Kineosporia succinea: one gene and its partner. Each later gene encodes a partner of the first gene's protein in a complex. Links are inferred from orthologs where the notes say so. Each region holds a gene or a part of one and is shown on either strand. Other genes may lie near its edges. The genes, in order: rplL and rplS.

The links.
Region 2: rplL (region 1) and rplS share a complex: the UniProt entries of both Escherichia coli proteins name them as parts of the 50S ribosomal subunit. The link is inferred for Kineosporia succinea from one-to-one orthologs.

The regions. Positions count from the first base shown.
Region 1 is NZ_JAUSQZ010000001.1:3,345,783-3,348,807, forward strand. Bases 314-3,025 are described here. They hold rplL (50S ribosomal protein L7/L12), read left to right. Parts: upstream 314-1,333; coding sequence 1,334-1,717; downstream 1,718-3,025. Other genes in these bases: J2S57_RS14655 (response regulator), read left to right, coding at 314-416; rplJ (50S ribosomal protein L10), read left to right, coding at 652-1,218; rpoB (DNA-directed RNA polymerase subunit beta), read left to right, coding at 2,291-3,025. Outside these bases: more of J2S57_RS14655, read left to right, coding at 1-313. UniProt on the Escherichia coli protein: The binding site for several of the GTPase factors involved in protein synthesis (IF-2, EF-Tu, EF-G and RF3). Is thus essential for accurate translation.
Region 2 is NZ_JAUSQZ010000001.1:544,543-547,630, reverse strand. Bases 289-3,063 are described here. They hold rplS (50S ribosomal protein L19), read left to right. Parts: upstream 289-1,382; coding sequence 1,383-1,745; downstream 1,746-3,063. Other genes in these bases: lepB (signal peptidase I), read left to right, coding at 2,819-3,063; lepB (signal peptidase I), read left to right, coding at 2,040-2,687; J2S57_RS02490 (hypothetical protein), read left to right, coding at 1,925-2,047; trmD (tRNA (guanosine(37)-N1)-methyltransferase TrmD), read left to right, coding at 454-1,245; rimM (ribosome maturation factor RimM), read left to right, coding at 289-453. Also shown: more of rimM, read left to right, coding at 1-288; more of lepB, read left to right, coding at 3,064-3,088. UniProt on the Escherichia coli protein: This protein is located at the 30S-50S ribosomal subunit interface and may play a role in the structure and function of the aminoacyl-tRNA binding site.

The DNA of each region.
Region 1 (3,025 bases):
CGGTGCTGCTGGTCGAGGACGACCCGGGCGACGTGGTGATGACCCGGGAGGCCCTGGAGGACACCGGGGTGACCAGCCGGCTGGACGTGGTCGGCGACGGGGCCCAGGCGCTGGACTTCCTGTACCGGCGCGGCCCGTACGCCGACGCGCTGCCGCCCGACCTGATCCTGCTCGACCTGAACCTGCCGAAGATGCACGGCCAGGAGGTGCTGTCGGCGGTCAAGGCAGACCCGCAGCTGCGGCACATCCCGGTGGTCGTGCTGACCACGTCGGAGGCCGAGGAAGACGTGCTGCGCAGCTACGACGGCCACGCCAACGCCTACGTGACCAAGCCCGTGGACTTCGAGAGCTTCGTCGCCGTGGTGCGGCAGATCGACGACTTCTTCGTGAGCATCGTGAGGCTCCCGCACCACTGATTTTGGTTTCTGGGCCCGGAACCCGTACTCTTGACAGAGCCAAAGATCGCCGGTTGCCGTCCTCACTCAGGATCGGCTGAAGGTCCCGCAATGTGTGGGCGGCCAGCGTAGGTGACCGGTAGAGCTTTGAAATTCCTGCCTCGGCAAGGTTCTTCAACGCCCCGTGCGCCTGCGCCGGGGCGTTTCGCATTTCTGCGGGCCGTGAGCGCACCGGCAACAGAAGTGAAGGAGTCCCATGGCACGGGCAGACAAGGCTGCGACGATCGCAGAACTCACCGAGAAGTTCCGCGGTTCCAACGCCGCGGTCCTGACCGAGTACCGAGGACTGACCGTCTCCCAGCTCACGCAGCTGCGTAAGAGCATTGCGGAGCACGCGACCTACACGGTCACCAAGAACACGCTGACGAAGCTGGCCGCGCAGAACGCCGGGATCACCGCGTTCGACGGTGAGCTGGCCGGTCCGAGCGCGGTCGCGTTCGTCACCGGTGACGCGGTCGAGGTGGCCAAGAGCCTGCGTGACTTCTCGAAGGCGAACCCGGCGCTCGTCGTCAAGGGCGGTTTCCTCGACGGCAACCCGCTCACCGCCGACGAGGTGCGCAAGCTCGCCGACCTGGAGTCCCGCGAGGTCCTGCTGGCCAAGATGGCCGGCGCGATGAAGGCGTCCCTCACCAAGGCCGCCGTCCTCTTCCAGGCCCCGCTCTCCAAGACGGTCCGCACCGTCGAGGCCCTGCGCGAGAAGCAGGCCGCCGGTGCTCCGGCCGCGGCCGAGAGCGAGCCCGCGGCCGAGACCGTGGAGGCCTGACCTTCAGGTCAGTCCCGCACCCTCAGAACCATCTGGATCCTGCGAAGCAGATCCACTTCTCCAGACCTCGTTGCGCAGCATGACTCGCAACGCAGTACCGAAAGGGATAGCCACCATGGCGAAGCTCAGCACCGACGAACTGCTCGACGCCTTCAAGGAACTGACCCTGATCGAGCTCTCCGAGTTCGTGAAGGCCTTCGAGGAGACCTTCGACGTCACCGCGGCCGCCCCGGTCGCCGTGGCCGCTGCGGGTGGCGGCGCCGCCCCGGCCGAGGCCGAGGCCGAGAAGGACGAGTTCGACGTCGTCCTCGAGTCTGCCGGTGACAAGAAGATCCAGGTCATCAAGGAGGTCCGTGGCCTCACGAGCCTGGGCCTGAAGGAAGCCAAGGACCTCGTCGACAGCGCCCCGAAGGCTCTGCTCGAGAAGGTCAACAAGGAGACGGCCGAGAAGGCCAAGGCGGCCCTCGAGGGCGCCGGCGCCACCGTCACCCTCAAGTGATGACCGCCCGGTCCGCCGGGCAGTTCTGACTCATCGGTTCCCCGTACCGTCCATCCGTGGGCAGTGCGGGGAACCGCTGTTTTGGGGTGATTCACACCGCACTGCCCCGAATCGGTGAGCGGACCGGCTCACCCGGCCGACGCGTCCCTCATTCTCGGGGGCCCCTCACCCGGTCGGCCGAACGGCCAGGTAGCAGGCTCGTTATTCTGGTTGATGCCCCGCCCCACGGGTGGCGAGCGGTGAACGTGACCGGAAGTCGACGCAAAGTCCGCGCACCGGTCGCCGGAATGTCGCGGCGCGTGGGGTTGACGCTGATCTGAGGGCTTGTCATGCTCTTTCTGCAAGCACCGCCGGAGAGCGTGAAGATGCAGGTGGGACGGTCGTACCCACCCCTGCCACAGGCTCCGCCGGCGTCGTGCCGAGGGTGCCAGCACCGGCTGAAATTGCCGGGTAGACAGTCCTGGCTATTTTCCGGTAGGGTGAGCCTTTGCGCTGACCTCTGCCCTCCAAGCGTCCATTCGCGGGGCTAGAGCGCGCGCACGTTACGCCCGCAGGCCCGTGGAAGGACCCCTCTTGGCTGCCTCGCGCACCGCGTTCAGTGGCTCGACTACCCCGTCCGGCCGTATCTCTTTCGCCAAGATCCATGAACCGCTTGAGGTTCCGAACCTCCTGGCATTGCAGACCGAAGCCTTTGACTGGCTCCTCGGCAACGACAAGTGGCAGGGCCGTGTTCAGGCCGCCATCGACGGAGGCAACCAGGCCGTCCCGACCACCTCTGGTCTTGAGGAGATCTTCGAGGAGATCTCCCCGATCGAGGACTTCTCCGGATCGATGAGCCTGTCGTTCCGTGACCACCGCTTCGAACCGCCCAAGTACTCGATCGACGAGTGCAAGGAGCGGGACATGACGTACTCGGCCCCGCTCTTCGTGACGGCCGAGTTCATGAACACCACCACCGGTGAGATCAAGAGCCAGACCGTGTTCATGGGCGATTTCCCGCTCATGACCGAGCGCGGCACGTTCGTGATCAACGGCACCGAGCGTGTGGTCGTCTCCCAGCTGGTGCGTTCGCCGGGCGTGTACTTCGAGCGCTCGATCGACAAGACGTCCGACAAGGACATCTACACCGCCAAGGTGATCCCGTCGCGCGGTGCGTGGCTGGAGTTCGAGATCGACAAGCGCGACATGGTCGGTGTCCGCATCGACCGTAAGCGCAAGCAGTCCGTCACCGTGCTGCTCAAGGCGCTGGGCTGGTCCGAGGCGCAGATCCTCGAGGAGTTCGGCGAGGTCGACTCGATCCGCCAGACG
Region 2 (3,088 bases), 2.8 Mb from region 1 along the record:
TTCGTGAAGGGAGCCGTCTTCCACGTGGAAGACGGCTCCCTTCAGCGTTCCCTGGTCGCGTCGGGCCTGCCCACCACGCTCACTCTCACCCGGGTCCGTGACAACAACGGCACCCTTCTGCTCGCCTTCGAAGAACTGACCGACCGGACCTCGGCCGAGGGCATGCGCAACGCCGTGCTCGAGCTCGACCTCGACGAGGCCTCCGACGAACCCGACGCCTGGTACGACCACGAGCTGGTCGGCCTGGCCGCGGTGGACACGGCGGGGGAGAAGCTCGGCGAGATCGTCGCCGTGCAGCACCCGGGTGCGCAAGACCTGCTGGTCGTGCGCACGCTGCGCGGAGAAGACCGTCTGGTCCCCTTCGTGAGTGCCCTGGTGCCCCTCGTGGACATCAAGGCCGGCCACCTCGTCCTCGATCCGCCCCTCGGTCTCCTGGAAGATCTCGACGACTAGATGCGCATCGACGTCTTCTCGATCTTCCCGGAATACCTGGCGCCGCTGGACCTCTCGCTCATCGGCAAGGCCCGGCGCACCGGTCTGCTCGACCTCACCGTGCACGACCTGCGGGAGTTCACCCACGACCGGCACCGCACCGTCGACGACGCCCCGGCCGGGGGCGGCGCCGGCATGGTGATGAAGCCGGAGCCGTGGGCCGAGGCGCTGGGCACGCTGGCCGAGGGGCCGCGACGGCCGACGCTTCTGGTGCCGAGTCCCTCCGGGCAGCCGTTCACCCAGGCGATGGCCCGCGAGCTGGCCCAGCAGGACTGGCTGGCGTTCGCCTGCGGCCGCTACGAGGGCATCGACGAGCGGGTCTACGAGCACGCCGCCACGCTCATGCCGGTGCGGCCGTTCAGCCTCGGCGACTACGTGCTCAACGGTGGTGAGGTGGCGGTGCTGGCCGTGGTCGAGGCCGTCGCCCGGCTGATCCCGGGGGTGATCGGCAACGCCGAGAGCCTGGTCGAGGAGAGCCACGAAGACGGCCTGCTCGAATACCCGGTCTACACGAAACCGGCGGTGTGGCAAGACCGTGAGGTGCCGGCCGTGCTGATGTCGGGGCATCACGCGCAGATCGAGCGGTGGCGTCGTGACGAGCGGCTGCGGCGTACGGCGCGGCGTCGGCCGGACCTGATTCTCAAGCTGGACCCCGGGACGCTGGACAAGGTCGACCGGGCCGTTCTGGCCGAGGAGGGCTGGTCGGTGGAGGGCTCTCAATTTCGGTTGCCCGCCCGGCCTGTGGCAGACTGACCCTTCGTGCCGCCTGTCGGCTGCGCCCCTGCCACAGGGGGAGAGCGCGGTACCGACGTCAGCGCCGGGCACGAACCGTGAACCGTAGAATCTTCTACCTTCGCCGGTGACCTGTGGCATCTGCGAGAGAGCGACATATCGTGCACGCACTCGACAGTCTCGACGCTGCCTCCCTGAAGAGCGACGTCCCCTCCTTCCGCGCCGGTGACACCGTCAAGGTTCACGTCCGCGTGGTCGAGGGCAACCGCTCCCGTGTGCAGCTGTTCCAGGGCGTCGTGATCCGCCGCTCCGGTGGTGGCGTCCGCGAGACCTTCACGGTCCGCAAGGTCAGCTTCGGTGTCGGCGTGGAGCGCACCTTCCCGGTGCACACCCCGATCATCGAGAAGATCGAGGTCGCGACCCGCGGTGACGTCCGCCGCGCCAAGCTGTACTACCTGCGCTCGCTGCGCGGCAAGGCCGCCAAGATCAAGGAGAAGCGCGACGCCATCCCGGCGCGCTGAACTTCTTCGTAGCGCTTCGCGAACCGGCCCTGGCCTCCCGACGGGAGCCGGGGCCGGTTCCGCTTTGCCCCTCTGCGTTCTGCTGGCACAGCTTGGGATGAGAAGCTGTGAATCGGCGCGCGTGCGGGCCGCTCGCGTGGTTCGGCGCCATTCGTCGCGGGCCCGTGCGAGGATCCGTGATGCATGTTCTTTTCTGGAAACCGCTCGACGGCCTCTCAATGACGCCTGATCTGAAGAAGAAGGTGGGATCGGGTGCTGATCGGCCGGACCGCGCCGACGTCGCCCCGCCCGGCGATGCCTGACCGTTCTCCGGCGAGCCCGGTGCGCCGGGCCGCAGTGGTTCTGGTCGCGGTCGCGGTGACGATCGCCCTGGTGCGCGCGTTCCTCCTGCAGTCGTTCGTGGTGCCCACCGGCTCGATGGAGCCGACCGTGGAGATCGGCGACCGGGTGGTGGTCTCGCGGCTGTCCTCCCTCTTCGGCGACGTGCAGCGCGGCGACGTGGTGGTCTTCAACGGTGCCGGGGTGTTCGACGACACCGACCCCGGCCCCGACACGCTGCTCGGCCGGGTCGGCCGGGGCGTCGCCGCGCTCTTCAGCATGCCCGTCGGGTCTCACGACTACGTCAAGCGAGTGATAGGCCTGCCCGGCGACCACGTGGTCTGCTGTGACGACCAGGGGCGCATCACCGTCAACGACGAGCCGCTCGACGAGACGTACGTGGCGGACGGCGACCGGCCGAGCGAGGTGGCGTTCGACATCGTGGTTCCCGACGACCGGCTCTGGGTGATGGGTGACCATCGGTCCGACTCCGCGGACTCGCGGGCCTACCTGGGCTCGCCCGGGGGTGGCACGGTTCCCCTCGACCGGGTGGTCGGCAAGGTGGCCGGGATCTACTGGCCACTGTCACGTTTCGGTGGGCTCGACGACGGGTCGGGCCGGTGAGGGCCGGTGACCGGCCGGACCAGGAGGAACCGGTGACCCCTGCGGACCCGTGGAACGCGGCTGCCCCTACGCCGTCTCCGGCCCCTACCCCGTCTCCGGCCCCTGTCCCGGAGTCCGAGGCGCCGGCGCCGGTGCCCGAGAAGCCGGCTCCCGGCCCGCTCGCCCAGCTGCTGAGCCTCGTGCGGGAGCTGGCCCTGGTGCTGGTCATCGCGCTGGGTCTGTCGCTGCTGATCAAGACCTTCCTGGTGCAGGCGTTCTTCATCCCGTCCCCGTCGATGGAGAACACCCTCCTGACCGGCGACCGGGTGCTGGTGAGCAAGCTGACGCCCGGCCCGTTCGACCTGCACCGCGGTGACATCGTGGTGTTCAAGGACCCGGGCGGCTGGCTCGGTGACAGCGAG